Regions from separate parts of the Rhizobium sp. SL42 genome, predicted to be linked through region 1. Evidence: riboswitches for the same ligand, from Rfam matches in the RefSeq annotation. Region 1 holds a riboswitch; the other holds the start of a gene.
What was found. A riboswitch is a leader RNA that binds a small molecule or an ion and turns the genes downstream of it on or off. The one in region 1 is predicted to bind FMN.
Positions count from the first base shown of each region.

Region 2: it holds a riboswitch for FMN, as region 1 does, so the genes downstream of both, ribB (3,4-dihydroxy-2-butanone-4-phosphate synthase) here and IM739_RS10210 (DMT family transporter) in region 1, are expected to answer to the same signal.

Region 1 covers NZ_CP063397.1:2,159,647-2,168,202, reverse strand. The annotation lists gene IM739_RS10215 (esterase-like activity of phytase family protein) at 1-724, opposite strand, end outside; gene IM739_RS10210 (DMT family transporter) at 826-1,725, opposite strand; FMN riboswitch at 1,869-2,028, opposite strand; gene hupB (DNA-binding protein HupB) at 2,167-2,442, opposite strand; gene lon (endopeptidase La) at 2,648-5,065, opposite strand; gene clpX (ATP-dependent Clp protease ATP-binding subunit ClpX) at 5,506-6,783, opposite strand; gene clpP (ATP-dependent Clp endopeptidase proteolytic subunit ClpP) at 7,074-7,709, opposite strand; gene IM739_RS10185 (GGDEF domain-containing protein) at 8,071-8,556, shown strand, end outside.
Region 2 covers NZ_CP063398.1:352,156-360,711, reverse strand. The annotation lists gene IM739_RS20645 (glycerate kinase type-2 family protein) at 1-413, shown strand, start outside; gene IM739_RS20640 (RHE_PE00001 family protein) at 563-1,666, shown strand; gene ribB (3,4-dihydroxy-2-butanone-4-phosphate synthase) at 1,784-2,428, opposite strand; FMN riboswitch at 2,559-2,705, opposite strand; gene IM739_RS20630 (FGGY family carbohydrate kinase) at 2,837-4,309, opposite strand; gene IM739_RS20625 (transketolase family protein) at 4,306-5,268, opposite strand; gene IM739_RS20620 (transketolase) at 5,268-6,095, opposite strand; gene IM739_RS20615 (sugar phosphate isomerase/epimerase family protein) at 6,135-7,115, opposite strand; gene IM739_RS20610 (D-ribose ABC transporter substrate-binding protein) at 7,530-8,471, shown strand; gene IM739_RS20605 (DUF2291 family protein) at 8,555-8,556, shown strand, end outside.

The DNA of each region.
Region 1 (8,556 bases):
TCTTGCCGTCGACGATGACGATCTCGTTGTTTTCCTGCAGCGTGACGGCGATTTCGCCGAGACCGTTGATCGAGACGAATTCCGGCTCCGGATCGTCGCCGGCCACACCGGCGAGGCCGGTCATGGCAACATGCTTCAACGAAGCGCAATCCACAGTGCCGTCCTTCAGTCCGACGATGACGAGATCACCAGCAGGCATCTGCGGCAGCTTGCCTTCGTTCAGCTCCTCGTCACGCTCGTTTTCGATAGCGATGACGGCAAAGGTCTTGTCCGGCGAGATCGCAACCGAATCCGGCTGGCCGCCGAGATCGCAGGTCGCATCGATCGCCTTGGACGCGATATCGACGACGGCCAGGCGACCAGACGGATTGACTTTGCTCTCGGAAGTGTTGACGGCCACGAGCACCTTGTTGCCAAGAGCCGCAACCGATGTCGGTTCGCCATCCATCAACAGGGCGCCACCGGCCTTCGGAGCCTTGGCGTCGGAGATATCGATAAAACCGATGCCACCGAGCGGGCTGTCGGAATAGATCAGCGTCATGCCATCTTCCGAGGCGGTGACGATCTCGGCCGAGGTGGTCGAGAGCTTGTCCTTGTCGGCCGGCAGGTTGGTGGCGACCGGGAAGGCGGAAATACGGTTGAAGACCTGTTCAGCCGCTGCGGGCAGCGCCACGGATGCGAGAAGAGCCGCCGTCAGGGCGACACGGGAAAGACCAAACGTCATGGGGAAACCTCCTGTTTCCGGAAAAGGGAACAGGAGGCTTTTGCGTCATGCGAATGACAGGGAGATGACAATTGCCATCGCGGCGGACACCAACGCTGAGTTTAGTTCGACCGAGCCTCGCGGCCGGCTTCGCGCAGCATCAGGAAGAGCGAAGCCGAGAGAATCAGCAGTGCTCCGATCCACAGATAACCGCTGGGCGCATAACCGAAGACCAGCCAGCCGGCGAAGACATTCAAAGGCAGCTTCAGGTCATCGAACGGCTGCACATAGGCGGCATCGGCCGCATTGTAGGCAAGCGTGAGCAGATACTGGCCGATCGCGGTCAATAGACCCGCCGCCAATAGCAGCCAGAGCGCCACCCCTTCCGGCATGACGAAACCGGAGGCCATTGCAAGGCCTGCATTGATTGGCGTCAACAGGACCAGGAGCCAGACCGTGATGGTCTCCGGCGCTTCAAACTTCGTCAGGTTCTTCATCAGCAATGACGATCCGCCCCAAAGAAGGGCTGAGAGAACAGGCAGCAGCGCTGAAAGCGAAAAGCTGTCCGACCAGGGCTGGAGAATGATCATCGCACCAAGGAAGCCAGTGAAAGTGGCAAGCCAGCGATCCGTACCGACGGTTTCACCCAGGAACAGACGGGCACCGATAATGATGAAGAAAGGCGACGTCATCACCAACGCGATCGCCTGCCAGATCGGTACCGTGGCAAGGCCCATGACCCAGGCCTGAACACCGAAGGCTGCAAGCAGGACCCGGAACGCGTGGCGTAGCGGATAATCGGTGCGCATCGCCTTGAGCCCGAGACGGAACAGCAGCGGCAGCGAAAGGACAAGGGCAAAGCCATATTGCCAGAAGGCTGTGGATGCGGCCGGGAAGCCCAGCGTCATGGCGAGCCATTGCGTGACAACATTGAGCAGGGCAAAGGCGATGCCCGCCAGTACCATGAAAGCTGCACCGATAAAGGCGCGTGAGCGGAAGAGCGACAAGGAGCTCTGATTCATGTCCATTTTCCTTCTCAAAAGGAGCAACACAAATCAGGACAGATGAGGCGGCGACAGACTCTCCGGGGACCGAGGTCGCGACCGGGGCGTCAAGACGACAAATCGCGTTCATCCGACACGCCGGACAAAGCAGCAATCAAGGACCTCATTCTCTTTCATCCGGACTATACCGTCGGCTCCGGGATCGCACCGGATCTGCTGACCCTGCCCCGGCGACGTTGCCGTCTGAGAAACAGGCGCTCGCGGGCTTGGAGGGATCTCCTTACCGCCGGTGGGGAATTGCACCCCGCCCTGAGAACGAATGCCGGCAAGCCGGCGAAAGCAGAGTTAGGATACCCGTTGCGTTAACGCAAGGCGTCCAAAAAGAAAGCCCGGCACGAGGGCCGGGCTTAAGTCTCTTTGGCCACCGCCGCGAAATGCGGCGTGGCCTGCCGTTCTCCCTTAGGAGTTGACGGCGTCCTTCAGGCCCTTGCCGGCCGTGAACTTCGGAACGTTGCGAGCCGGAATATCGACTTCTGCGCCGGTGGACGGGTTGCGGCCCTTGGAGGCTTCGCGACGCGCTACGGTGAACGCACCGAAACCGGCGAGACGGATGTCACCACCGCTCTTCAGTTCAGCCTGGACCGTTTCAAAAACGGCATCGACGGCAGAGGCCGCATCGGCCTTAGTCAAGCCAGCCTTCTCGGCTACCGCGGATACGAGTTCGTTCTTGTTCATGTTTCCACCCTTTCTGATTGGTATGAAACGACTCAATTGATAAGTCGGGCGGAGAATACGAATGCTTCTGCCCTGCGCAACCCAAAAGCACCCGAACACCCCGGAAAACAAGCCTTTCCGAAGACTTTTCACAAAAAAGGCTGGCAAAACTGCCAGCCTTTTTTGATGTTTTTCGCCTTTATGGCGCAAGCATGGCAGAAATGCCTCAGTGGGCGATCGCCGCGCCGGTTTCATCGACACCTTCGACTGTGCCGATGGCAGGCGTTTCAACGGTGCCATCCCACTCGATCGGGTCCGGAACTCGCAGTAGCGCATGGCGAATAACCTCGCCCATGCGCGACACCGGAACGATCTCAAGATTGTTCTTCACGTTGTCCGGAATGTCCGCCAGATCCTTGGCGTTCTCTTCCGGGATCAGAACCTTCTTGATGCCGCCGCGAAGTGCTGCAAGCAGCTTTTCCTTCAGGCCGCCGATCGGAAGCACGCGACCACGCAGGGTGATTTCACCCGTCATCGCCACATCCTTGTTGACCGGGATGCCGGTCATGATCGAGACGATCGCGGTCGCCATGGCGACGCCGGCCGACGGGCCATCCTTCGGGGTGGCGCCTTCCGGCACGTGCACGTGGATATCCGACTTGTCGAAGCGCGGCGGTTCGATGCCGAAATCGACGGCGCGCGAGCGGACATAGGATGCCGCCGCCGAGATCGATTCCTTCATGACTTCCTTCAGATTGCCGGTCACGGTCATGCGACCCTTGCCCGGCATCATCACGCCTTCGATCGTCAGCAGCTCGCCGCCAACTTCCGTCCAGGCCAGACCCGTGACAACACCGACCTGATCTTCGCCTTCGGCTTCGCCATGGCGATAGCGCGGAACGCCCAGATAGTCGTTGATGTTTTCGCCGGTCACGGCAACAGACGTCACCTTGCCCTTGATGATCTCGGTGACCGCCTTGCGGGCGAGCTTCATCAGTTCGCGTTCGAACGAACGTACGCCGGCTTCGCGGGTGTATTGCTGGATGATCGCCATGATCGCGCTGTCTGCGACGGAAAACTCTTCCGGACGCAGGGCGTGTTCCTTGATCGCCTTCGGCAGAAGGTGACGCTTGGCAATTTCCAGCTTTTCATCCTCGGTGTAACCGGCGATCCGGATGATCTCCATGCGGTCCATCAGAGGGCCCGGAATATTCAGCGTATTCGCGGTCGTGACGAACATCACGCTGGACAGGTCGTATTCGACCTCCAGATAGTGGTCCATGAAGGTCGCGTTCTGTTCCGGGTCCAGCACCTCGAGCAGAGCCGAGGACGGGTCGCCACGGAAATCCATGCCCATCTTGTCGATCTCGTCGAGCAGGAAGAGCGGGTTGGATTTCTTCGCCTTCTTCATCGACTGCACGATCTTGCCCGGCATCGAACCGATATAGGTTCGACGGTGACCGCGGATTTCCGCTTCGTCACGAACGCCGCCGAGCGCCATGCGCACATATTCGCGTCCGGTCGCCTTGGCGATCGACTTGGCGAGCGACGTCTTGCCGACGCCCGGAGGTCCGACGAGGCACAGGATCGGGCCCTTGAGCTTGGTCGCGCGGGCCTGCACTGCGAGATACTCGACGATGCGCTCCTTGACCTTGTCGAGACCGAAATGGTCTTCGTCGAGGATCTTCTCCGCGAGATTGAGATCGACCTTGACCTTGGACTTCTTGCTCCAAGGCAGCCCAAGCAACCAGTCGAGATAGTTGCGGACAACGGTCGCTTCCGCCGACATCGGGCTCATGTGGCGCAGCTTCTTCAGCTCCGCATCGGCCTTTTCCTTGGCTTCCTTGGACAGCTTGGTCTTGGCGATGCGCTCTTCCAGTTCGGCCATCTCGTCACGGCCGTCCTCGCCGTCGCCGAGCTCCTTCTGGATCGCCTTCATCTGTTCGTTCAGGTAATATTCGCGCTGGGTCTTCTCCATCTGGCGCTTGACGCGCGAGCGGATGCGCTTCTCGACCTGGAGGACCGAGATCTCGCCTTCCATGAAGCCGAGCGCCTTCTCAAGACGCGTCTTTACGCTCACCGTCTCCAGCATTTCCTGCTTTTCGGTGATCTTGATCGACAGATGCGAGGCGACAGTGTCGGCCAGCTTCGAGTAGTCCTCGATCTGGCTGGCGGCACCGACGACTTCCGGCGAAATCTTCTTGTTCAGCTTGACGTAGTTCTCGAACTCGGAAACCACCGAGCGCGACAGCGCCTCGATCTCTACGGCATCTTCTTCCGGTTCAGCCAGAATGTGGGCCGTTGCCTCATAGTAGTCTTCGCGACCGGTATAGGTCTCGATCTTGGCACGGGCGCGCCCCTCGATCAGCACCTTCACGGTACCGTCAGGCAGCTTCAGCAGTTGCAGGACGTTGGCGACCGTGCCGACCTCGTAAATCGCCGAGGGGGCCGGATCGTCATCACTGGCATTGATCTGTGTGGCCAACATGATCTGCTTGTCGGAGCCCATCACCTCTTCAAGAGCGCGGATGGATTTTTCGCGACCGACGAACAACGGAACGATCATATGCGGGAAGACCACGATGTCGCGCAGGGGCAGTACCGGATAGGTATTGCTCTCGTGTGCAGCAGACGTTTTCGACATTTCACTTCCTTTCCGAGATCCCGGTTTTACCCGGGACTAGATGTCCGTCCCCGAAGGCGACGGGCATATTTCTTGCTCCCCCAACAAGTGGAGTGGCGGTGTGCGTAATTCAAGCCTGACCAGCATGGCGGTCGCGAATCTGTGACGACAGCATGACAGAGTACGTCGAACTTTTACACTAGTCCCTTAGGCTGGTCCGAACCATGCGTACCTGTCTGAATGCACTGTGGATTGCGCTGAAAAGGGCAAGGCTCAATGCGCAGGCTGCGGACGACAGAGCCGCCATCCTTCCGCGCCACCCCCTGCCCCATCGATTGCCGGCGATATCGGTAGTGAGACCGAGCGGATCGGCATGCGGATGGCGCGGCCATGAACGAAAAAGCCCGCCAGAACGGCGGGCAATCTCAATCTCGTCGGCGCCGTCTATCGGAGCCGAAAGCTCACGCCGAAGCGTTGGCCTTTTCTTCCTGACGATCCGCGTAGATATACAGCGGACGGGACGAACCCTTGACCACATCGTCGGAGATGACGACTTCGCGAACGCCTTCCAGTTCCGGCAGTTCGAACATGGTATCCAGCAGGATCTTCTCCATGATCGAACGCAGGCCGCGCGCACCGGTCTTGCGGGTGATCGCCTTCAGCGCAATCTCGCGCAGGGCGTCCTCATGGAATGTCAGCTCCACATCTTCCATCTCGAACAGGCGCTGATACTGCTTGACCAGAGCGTTCTTCGGCTCGGACAGGATCTGGATCAGGGCATCGGCATCCAGATCTTCAAGCGTCGCCAGGACCGGCAGACGACCGATGAATTCCGGGATGAGGCCGAACTTGACCAGATCTTCCGGTTCCAGTTCGCGCAGAACTTCGCCGACGCGGCGATCTTCCGGCGAGGTCACTGTCGCGCCGAAGCCGATCGAGGTCTTTTCGCCGCGGGCCGAGATGATCTTGTCGAGACCGGCGAATGCACCGCCGCAGATGAACAGGATGTTCGTCGTGTCGACCTGGAGGAATTCCTGCTGCGGATGCTTGCGGCCACCCTGCGGCGGAACGGAAGCAACCGTGCCTTCCATGATCTTCAGAAGCGCCTGCTGTACGCCCTCGCCCGACACGTCGCGGGTGATCGAAGGGTTGTCAGACTTGCGGGAGATCTTGTCGACTTCGTCGATATAGACGATGCCGCGCTGGGCGCGCTCGACGTTGTAATCCGCAGCCTGGAGAAGCTTCAGGATGATGTTCTCGACGTCCTCACCGACGTAACCGGCTTCGGTCAGGGTCGTGGCGTCTGCCATGGTGAACGGCACGTCGATGATGCGGGCCAGCGTCTGGGCGAGATAGGTCTTGCCGCAGCCGGTCGGGCCGACAAGCAGGATGTTGGACTTCGCCAGCTCCACGTCACCGCCCTTGGAGGCATGCGACAGGCGCTTGTAATGGTTGTGGACCGCGACCGACAGGATCTTCTTGGCCTGCTTCTGGCCGATCACGTATTCGTCGAGGATCTTGATGATGTCCTGCGGCGTGGGGACGCCCTCGCGGGACTTGACCATCGAAGACTTGTTCTCTTCGCGGATGATATCCATGCAGAGTTCGACGCATTCATCGCAGATGAACACCGTCGGTCCGGCAATCAGCTTCCGGACCTCGTGCTGGCTCTTGCCGCAGAAGGAACAATAAAGGGTATTCTTGGAGTCACCGCCGTTGCTTCCGCTGACTTTGCTCATGTCTTTATCCTTCCAGCACGCCGCGCCACCGCGTTGTTGCGGCAGGGCGATCACTCAACCGTCCGGTTCCGACCGCATGTACCGGCCGAAACCCTTTCCGATCAGGAGCTACTAGCCGATCCGAAATAGACCCGGAACGGCGGCAACGAAAACCCCTTAACGCGGCAGACTATGTCATAAAAATTCAACATAGCCTTAATTCTACTAATAGCGCTTTCGCGACGACTTTAAACCCCTTGGCTGTTCACATCCTCCGGCACCCGTGGCGCCGAAGGATAAGCCGAGTGTCATCAGGCCGACGGAGCCGCGCCTTCAATTTCCACACGCGAGGTCAGGATGCGGTCGATCAGACCCCATTCCTGCGCTTCGCTTGCTTCCATGAAATGGTCACGATCCAGCGTGTTTTCCACTTCTTCAAGCGTGCGACCGGTGTGCTTCACGTAAACTTCATTCAGGCGACGCTTCATCTTAATGATGTCACGAGCATGACGTTCGATGTCGGATGCCTGGCCCTGGAAGCCGCCCGAAGGCTGGTGAACCATGATGCGGGCGTTCGGGGTCGCAAAGCGCATGCCCTTTTCGCCGGCCGCCAGAAGCAGCGAGCCCATCGACGCGGCCTGGCCGACGCACAGCGTCGAAACCGCCGGACGGATGAACTGCATCGTGTCGTAGATCGCCATGCCGGCGGTGACGACGCCACCCGGCGAATTGATGTAGATGGCGATTTCCTTCTTGGGGTTTTCGGCTTCAAGGAAAAGCAGCTGCGCGCAAACCAGCGATGCCATGTTGTCCTCGACCGGACCGGTCAAAAAGATGATCCGCTCCTTCAGCAGTCGGGAGAAGATATCGTAGGAGCGCTCGCCGCGATTGGTCTGCTCCACGACCATCGGCACCAGAGCCAGGGCGGTATCAACGGGATTTCTCATGTCGGTCCTTTATCAGCTTCTCCCCGACACCGGTCGGCGAAGGGAATCACATAAAATCTGTCAACCCCTACATAGAGTGTCCGCACCCTGACATTCAAGACGCGAGAGAGGGATATCCTTAATGGTGCCATGCAGACCACGGCCATTCGACTAGCGGGTTTCTCAGGCTTTGGCCAACGGCAAGGCACAGCATATTCGACGCTTCACAAGAAAGGCCTAACATGGTGAATCTTCGGTAATTCTCGGTTTGACGCAAATCAGCGACGCAGCCCCAAGTCAGCGGCCTTTCGTAGCGACTGCTTAACCCCTGTGGATCATTTTAGCGTCGATACTGCTTCGACTAATTTTAGGATTGTTCGTCGTGCTCGATGTGAAGACGGCGTTTCTGCTCCGGATCACCCAGACCGGGACGTTTTCGATTCTCCTGTTAGCGATCTGGCTCCACGCCCCAAACCAGAGGCACTATCTGTGGTTTGGCCTGGGCTTTGCCGGTCACGCGCTTGGCCTCGGTCTCATTGCAACCCGCAACGAGATTCCGGATTTCATCTCGATTCAGGTTGCCAATTTCATTTCGCTCTCTTCCTTCAGCTTCTGGGTCGTCGGCCTTGCGAGATTCGACGGACGACAGCCGCCACGGCTGTTCCTGCTGCCGGCATTGCTATGGACGGCCGCCAACCTTCTGCCCTTTGTTCGCGCCGAGTTTGCCTACCGCTTCGCCACCTACGAAATCGCCACCAGCGTCGGCTTTGTCATCATGGCGTTCACGGTCGGCAAATCGGCCTTCAGCACCATTCGCTATCGCCAGATGCTCGCGACGGTCTGGATCCTGCAGGCCATCAGCGGGATC
Region 2 (8,556 bases), on a different replicon from region 1:
ATATCGGACGGATGCATGCCGCGCTGGTGCGCGAGTTTGCGCAGAACGCTTCATTTTCCAAGCCGCTCGTCCTCCTGTCAGGTGGCGAGACCACGGTGACCATTGGCCATGGAAAGCATGGCAAGGGTGGACGCAATTCCGAGTGCCTCCTGTCCGCGGCCATGGATCTGCAGGGGCTGGCAAAGGTGACCGGTCTGGCCGCAGATACGGACGGAATCGATGGTTCGGAAAACAACGCTGGTGCCTTTTGCGACGGTACGACCGCAGACAGGATCAGGGCTGCAGGTGCCGATGCCCGCAGTTATCTTGCAGATCATGACGCATGGTCTGCCTTCGACCTGATCGGCGATCTGTTCATACCTGGTCCGACAGGCACCAATGTCAATGACTTCAGAGCGTTCCTCATCCAGTGAGTGTCGCGATTATTCATGTCGGATCGGCTGATCACGAACCTTGCGTCTGTTTGTCGGCAAGGCCGCCAGGCTATCATGGTCTAAGACGGCAGGAATGAAACGAAACCGCCATCTCGCTTTCGTTGCGCGAGTCACCTACGATCGGCTCCATGCGATACGATCTTGCCAAGCTGCCGATTGCGACCCTGTTTGCACCTGTCTGTTCCGCAACTGCGGCATTGACCCGTCTTGACGAGCGCATCGCCCGTTCCGCCTTGCGCGATGGTTGGATTGCACGATCGCATTTCGGCGATGCCGTGGCATCGCTATGGGTCGATGGCGAACTGGTCCATCTCGAAGATCTGGTTTTGCACGATGCCGGCATGGGTGTACGTGCGCCGACACATGAATTGACCATTGCCCATGATGTGTTGCGAACCCGCCGCCGGATTCTCGCCAATGAACCCGCATGGGCACTCGGCAATGATGGCGTGCTTCGGGGGCGCATGGCTGACACCCCTGCGGTGGCTGGCATGGCAACCACCGCCGGGTCGCATGATGGATTGGACGAGGATCATGACGATGAAGACGAAGACGATGCGCTGACGAAGCAACTTGCTGAAATGGATGCTGTTCTTGCCCGAAGTGACGCATTGTTGTCCGGTGTGAAAGAGCCGATGCGCGTGACCGGACGCGATCGCAATGCGTTCGTCTACGAGCCGGATTGGGATGAGGACGGCCGCTTGGACGAATGGCGGTGCGTCTTGACGGAAACAGAGGATTTGCCACCAGTATTGCGTGCCGCTCTGTTGCTCGATGCGTGGGGCCAGTTGCAGGTTTTGCAGCATGCGCCCTGGCTCGGCCGGATGTTGGCGGGCGCGCTGTTGCGCGAGACCGGTACCTGCATGTCGCATCTGGTCGCAGTCAATCTTGGCTTGAAGCAGGTGCAACGGGAACGGCGTTCGAGCCGTGATCGCGATACCCGGTTGCTGGCATTTGTCGATGCCTTCAAGGTGGCTGCTGAATCTGGGCTGAAGGAACATGACCGGCTGCTCCTCGCCCGCCAACAGATGCAACATCGGCTCGCCGGCCGGAGAACCTCTTCGAAGCTGCCGCAACTGATCGATCTCGTGCTCGCCCGACCCATGGTGTCGGCCGGCATGATTGCCGAAGAACTGGACGTCACGCCGCAGGGTGCGCTGAAGATCGCCGCCGCCCTCAGCCTGCGTGAGCTGACGGGCCGAGGACGGTTTCGTGCCTGGGGCGTGCTGTAGTGCCGCCTGTCCGTAGCGGGTCACATGGGTGAACTGCTGCTGCCATCCCGCCCAGACCTGATGAAACTCGGTTCGACCCGATGTTTCCCATGCCTGGGGGAATGCAGCAGTCGGATGTTATGCTGCCACCTCAAGCAGGCTTGAGGCGCTAGAGCCGGACGCCTTCAGGTAAGCGATCAGATCCTCGATTGTGACGAGATGCAGGTTGTGCTGCTCGGCAAATATTTCGAGATCCGGTAGCCTTGCCATGGTGCCATCATCCTTGGCGATTTCGCAAATTACGCCCGATTCTGCCTTGCCTGCCAGACGGCAGAGATCGATCGCCGCTTCGGTGTGGCCAGGTCGTCCAAGCACACCTTTCGGATTGGCGCGGAGCGGGAAAATGTGGCCGGGGCGTGCAAATTCCTCGGGCTTTGCAGCGGGATCGATCAGCGCCTTGATCGTCGCAGCCCGGTCGGCTGCCGAAATCCCGGTCGATGTCGTCGGCAAATGGTCGACCGAGACGGTAAAGGCGGTCTTCAGCGATTCTGTGTTGTGGGGCACCATCAATGGGATTTCCAGCGCGTCCAACCGCTCGCCCTGCATGGAAACACAAATCAGGCCGCGTGCCTTGTTCATCATGAAGGCGATTTTTTCAGCTGTTGCGTCTTCGGACGCAAAAACGATGTCACCTTCATTCTCGCGATCCTGGTCGTCCACGACAATCACCATTTCCCCGCGGGTAATGGCTGCAATTGCATCTTCAATTTTAGAGATAGTCATTCATCGGTCTTTCAAGGGTTGAGCCGGAGATCCGGCTGTCTGTTGTGCCGGACATGTCTTCACATGCCGACGAAACTTCCCTTGGGCGAACAAACACAGCTCAACCGTCCTCGCGGACGGGCGGCCGTTGCCTTGCTCTCTTCCATCCGGACTATACCGTCGGCCCCGGCATCGCACCGGATCTGCTGACCTTCCGAGGTTGTCGGAAGCGCTTGCGGGCTCCGGGATTTCTCCCGATACCGCCGGTGGGGAATTACACCCCGCCCTGAGAACAGTAAAAGAGTGGGGCAAGCGCTTTCGAATTGCAAGAGCACGGGGCGCCGTAGATGTGCTAATTTGCGCCGCAGCAACGAACACACTGTTGCATGTTCACCCGTTTTTCTTGCACTTTCGATCGCAGACGGCGTTCTAGGCCTGCGCAGTTGCGCGAGCGATCGCCTCTGTCCACCGCCGCTTGATGTCGTCGCGTGTGCAGCTTTCCAGCCGTCCTGGCATGAAACGCTGTGTCTCGGCGGGTCCGGCCGCATTCGCCGCGTTGCCAAGTGACTGCAGCGCCATCCTGGCCACGCCGATGGCGCCGACCTCCGCCTGGTGGCCGCGCGACACTGGCCGGTCGAGGATGTCAGATTGCAGTTGCATCAGGAAGCTGTTCGCGGATGCGCCACCGTCGGCCAGCAATCCCGTCAGGGGCGACCCCATATCCTTTTCCATGGCGAAGAACACGTCGGCAATCTGAAGTGTAATTGCCTCGAACGTGGCGTGGGCCAGATGTGCGGGTTGCGTAGCCAGTGTCATGCCGGAAATCGTGCCGGTGGCACTATCGTTCCAGTGCGGAGCGCCAAGGCCAGCCAATGCGGGAATGAAGGTGACCCCGGCTGAATCTTCAACTGTTTGCGCGAGTGCGGACAGGGCCTGCGCGTCGGCGAGCCCAAGCATTTTTGCGACAAATGCGGCTGCCTGGGCCGACACAGTGATGTTGCCTTCCAGTGCATAGGCCGTTCCGTTGCGGTCGCTCCAGGCGATCGTGCTTGATAGGCCGTGGCCAGACATGATGCGTTTGGATGTCAACGTCATCAGTGAGGAACCTGTGCCATAGGTCGCCTTGACCAAGCCCGGTTTCCGCACATCATGGCCATAGAGCGCGGCATGGCTGTCGCCCATCATGGCAACGATCGGAATGCCCGCGCCAAGTGAGGTTGTGCCGTCTGCCGTGTAGCCAAACAGGCTATCCGACGGTCTTGGCGCAGGCAAAGCCGAGACTGGAACGCCAAACAGGTCGCAGAGAGCGTCATCCCAGGTGAGGCTGGCGGTGTTGAACAACTGGGTCCGCGACGCATTGGAGTGATCGGTGGCGAAGGTCTGACCGCCGGTCAGTCTATAGAGCAGCCACGAATCCACGGTCCCGGCTCGCAATTGTCCGCCGGCGGCCAGGGATTTTGCTCCCGCGATATTCTCCATGACCCAAGCAAGTTTGGACGCAGGAAAAAGTGCGTTGATGGAAAGGCCGGTCGACTTGGTAACGGCCGGGTTTGCGCCATCCCTCATCAGTTGCGCGCAGGCGGCTGCCGTACGTCGGCATTGCCAAAGTATTGCCGGCGCAATCGGCTGCCCTGTTGTCGAATCCCAGACGACCAGCGTTTCACGCTGGTTCGCGATCCCGATGCCATCAATATCAATCGATACGGCACTGCGGATTTCGGCAATCACCGTCTGGACGCTAACCCAGATGTCGTCGGCCGACTGCTCGGCCCAGCTGGGGCGCGGGTAGTGGGATTTCAACGGCGCGTATGCTTTGGCGAGCACGGTGCCTGAAGCATCGACAAGCATGGCTTTGGTATTGGTCGTGCCCTGGTCGATAGCGATGACATGACCTGTGCTCATGGGCGTTTGCGACCGATTGCCGTGTTGGCCGCTTTGATGATGCCGGGAACCGTGAGGCCGAAATGCTCGAAAAGCCACTCGACCGAGCCCGTCGGCACGAAACCGGGAAAGCCCATACGCTCGACCGGAACTGGCAGGTTGCCGGCGGTAAATTCAGCGACCGCACCACCGAGGCCGCCGTGAATGTTGGCCTCCTCGATGGTGACGATCGCCCCCGTTTCGCTGGCCGCCGCCGCCACGGCTGCCTCGTCGAGCGGGTTGATGGTGGCCATGTTAAGCACACGTGCCGAAATGCCGTCGGCCGTAAGGGCCAAAGCCGCCTTGGCAGCCAGATGAACCATGGTGCCGCAGGCAATCAGCGTCACATCGCGTCCCTGATGGACGAGTTCGGCCCGTCTGGGCTGGAATTTGCGATCGGCAATATCGAGGTTTGGCACCGGCATGCGGCTCAAACGCAGGTAAACAGGGCCTTCGTGGCTGGCCGCCCATTTCACCACCTCTGCAGTCTCCCATGGATCGGAGGGAACCACCACGGTGATTGCGCCGAGCGGGCGAAGCCAGGCGAAATCCTCGATCGAATGGTGCGTTGGTCCAAGTTCGCCATAGGCAACGCCGGAGGATTGCCCAACCAGCTTGACGTTGAAATTGGCATAGGCGATGTCGGCCTTGATCTGCTCCAGCGCCCGGCCGGTCAGAAAGCAGGATGCGGCCGAGACGAAGGGGATACGGCCGCCATTGGCCAGCCCCGCGCTGACGCCCACCATGTTCTGTTCCGCGATGCCGACATTGATCAGCCGTTCGGGAAACCTTTTCTGGAAACCGCCGAGCTTCGATGAGCCGACGGAATCGTTGACCACGGCGACAATTCGGGGATCCGCCTCAGCCAAGGCCTCGAGTGTTTGCGCCCAGGCGTCGCGGCAGTCGAAATAACCGTCCTGTTTTGCAGCGGGGGCAGCCATTATACCAATTCCTTCATTGCGATATCGAATTGCTCGGCATTCGGCACGCCATGATGCCACGATGCCTTGTTTTCCATGAACGATACACCCTTGCCCTTGATCGTATCGGCGATCACGCAGAGCGGTTTGGACCGGGCGCCCGGTGCGGCACCCAGCACATTGAGCAAGGCTTGCACGTCATGACCGTCAACGATCTCGACGTGCCAGCCAAAGGCGCGGAACTTGTCGTCCAGCGGATCGAGCCCGTTGGTCTCTTCGGTTCCCATGCCTTGCTGCAGACGATTGCGATCGACGATCAGCGTAAGATTGGAAAGTTTGCGATTGCCGGCACTCATCGCGGCTTCCCAGTTCGAGCCTTCCTGCAGTTCGCCATCGCCGGTGAGAACGAAGGTGCGATATTCGCTCTTCGCCAACTGGCCGGCGATCGCAATGCCGAGTGCGACCGGCATGCCATGGCCAAGGGGGCCGGTATTGGTCTCGACGCCGGGAAGGTAATTGCGGTTCGGATGGCCATTCAACCGGGACGACGGCTGCATATATGTCGACAGCCAGTCTTCCGGGTAGTAACCGGCCGCGCAGAGGGCCGTATATAGGGCGCCGGTTGCATGTCCTTTTGACATGATGAAACGGTCGCGTTCTGCCAATTCCGGCTTTTTCGCATCGTAACGCAACACGCCGAAATAGAGCGTGGCGATGATGTCGATGGCTGAAAAGTCGCCGCCGGGATGGCCCAGCTGGGCATCGAACACCATCCGAAACGCCCTGCGGCGCATCCAGAGTGCCTTGTCCCGAATTGTTGCGACAGTGTCGTTGTTCAGCATGGTCATAAGCCTTTCAGTCCCAATTCTGCCTGCCTCCGTCGGCGCCTACATGGCGCCGAACAGCGCTTTCTGGGCGATTTTCAACGCACCGATCGCGTCATGGCGGCTCTGTGCCTCCTTCAGCGCATCGACGTCGAGCGCGTCGAGGCCTTTCGACGCGGCCTTGAGGAAGTCGATCGCATGATTGGCGGTTGCAACGCTGTCTTCGCGGAAGGGAAACTGGTCGAGCTGCCAGACGCCTTCCCACTTGTTCTTGCGCAGCACATAGAAGAACTCGAAGAGTTCAATCGGGTGCAGGCTGCCGGCGACGAGGTCATCATCCCAGGAACGGTAGTTATCATTGACGTCCATGCCGAACAGGCGGCCGTAGTCGATGGCCAGCTGAGCGCTGTCGGCGGCCGATTCTCCGCCCATGATGGCATGGCCGAAGTCGAGAAGGATGCCGACATTCGGCAGGCCGATCTTCTCGATTCCGAGCAGGGTCCGGGCAACGGAGCCGAAACTCATGCGCACACGCGGTTCGCGCGGCTTGTACTCGATGACGAATTTCAGGTCCGGGTTTTCGCTGGCGAGTTGACCGACGCCGTCAAGCGAGTTCTGCCACAGGGTTCCGTAGTCGACCTGGAAGGGATAGTCCCAGCCATCCTGGCCGGGCCAGAGTTTGACATAGTCGGCGCCGAAATATCGGACCTGGTCACAGGCTTCGGTAACAAGCTCATGGGCACGACGGCGAACACCTGCGTCCGGATTGGTAAACGAACCCTTGACGAATTCGCGGGTGTAGATTTCCGGGGTGATGCCGATCACGCCAAGCTTGTTGCGGTCGAGCGCCTGCTTGACCTGCGCATTGCTGAAATCGCCACCAAAGAAGGGATAGTTGATATCCACCACGGAAAGATCCGCGACCTGGCCGGCCAGGTCGATCGCATTGATGATTGTGCGCGGTGTGCCATAGCCATCGGTGGCATAACGATCGAGATAGGTGGCAAAGTGCCAGATGCCGGCACCAAAACGCTGGTTGCTCATAGGGTTCCTCCAGATGAATGAATATGCGTGCCGCCGCGCGCGTTCGGGCGAAATTTCTGCGCTGTGGTGAATGCAAGATCGGATGCAGTCAGTTTGCCAATGAATCGGTCCAATCCTGCCTCCCTGATGCTGGCGCCGTCGCGGCACTTCTGTGATGAAAGATCGCGTTTGTTTTCGTTTGTGTGCGTTATTTCCCATAATCCCAAAGTTTCATCAAGCGGAAACTTTTGAATCCGGCTATTTCGGCGCCTAAAAACGAGCGAATTGGCGCGACTTTGGGCAGATAGGCCATTGCTGCGTCGCAATTCCCCATGCTGCGACGCAAAACAAAAACAGTTTGACATCAATCGATAACAATCGATAGAAAATAAGGAGGGTCGCCAAAGGGCGGCTTGTTGAGAAAGGGAGGTTCTCATGAAGATCACTCGACGTCTGCTTGTTTCCGTTTGCGTGCTCACACTGTCGGGCGTCGTGCCGGGCTTGGCCATGGCTGCAGATACAATCGCTATCATCACGCCCAGCCACGACAATCCGTTCTTCAAGGCGGAAGCCGATGGTGCCGCAGCCAAGGCGAAGGAGCTTGGCTACGACACCATGGTGCTGGTCCATGACGATGATGCCAACAAGCAGAATGAATTGTTCGATTCCGCCATTGCCGCAGGCGTCAAGGCGATCATCCTCGACAATGCCGGCGCTGACGCGTCTGTCGCCGCGGTACAGAAAGCCAAGGACAAGGGTATCCCGTCCTTCCTGATCGATCGCGAGATCACCACGACCGGCGTTGCTGTATCGCAGATCGTCTCCAACAATTACCAGGGCGCACAGCTCGGTGCCGAGGCCTTTGTCAAGCTCATGGGCGAAGAGGGCAACTACGCCGAACTGGTGGGCAAGGAATCCGACACCAATGCCGGTATCCGCTCCCAGGGTTATCACGACGTCATCGACCAGTATTCCGGTCTGAAATCGGTTGCCAAGCAGACTGCAAACTGGTCGCAGACCGAAGCCTATACGGTAATGGAATCGATCCTTCAGGCACATCCGGACATCAAGGGCGTGATCTCGGGCAACGACACCATGGCCATGGGAGCCTATGCGGCACTTGAGGCGGCCGGTCGCAAGGATGTCATCGTCGTCGGTTTCGACGGCTCCAATGACGTGCGCGACTCGATCAAGAATGGCGGCATCAAGGCCACTGTTCTGCAGCCGGCCTACAGCCAGGCGCAGCTCGCCGTCGAACAGGCGGACAAGTTCATCAAGACCGGTTCGACCGGGCTCGAAGAAAAGCAGCTGATGGATTGCGTGCTCATCGATGCGAACAATGCGGCAAAGCTTGAGACATTCGCCTTGTCCAACTGAGTCCAGCCAAACACCTCCCAAGGGGCATTCCCTTGGGAGGATTAGTTGATGCGAACGAATTCGGTTGTCTCATGAACATGAAAAT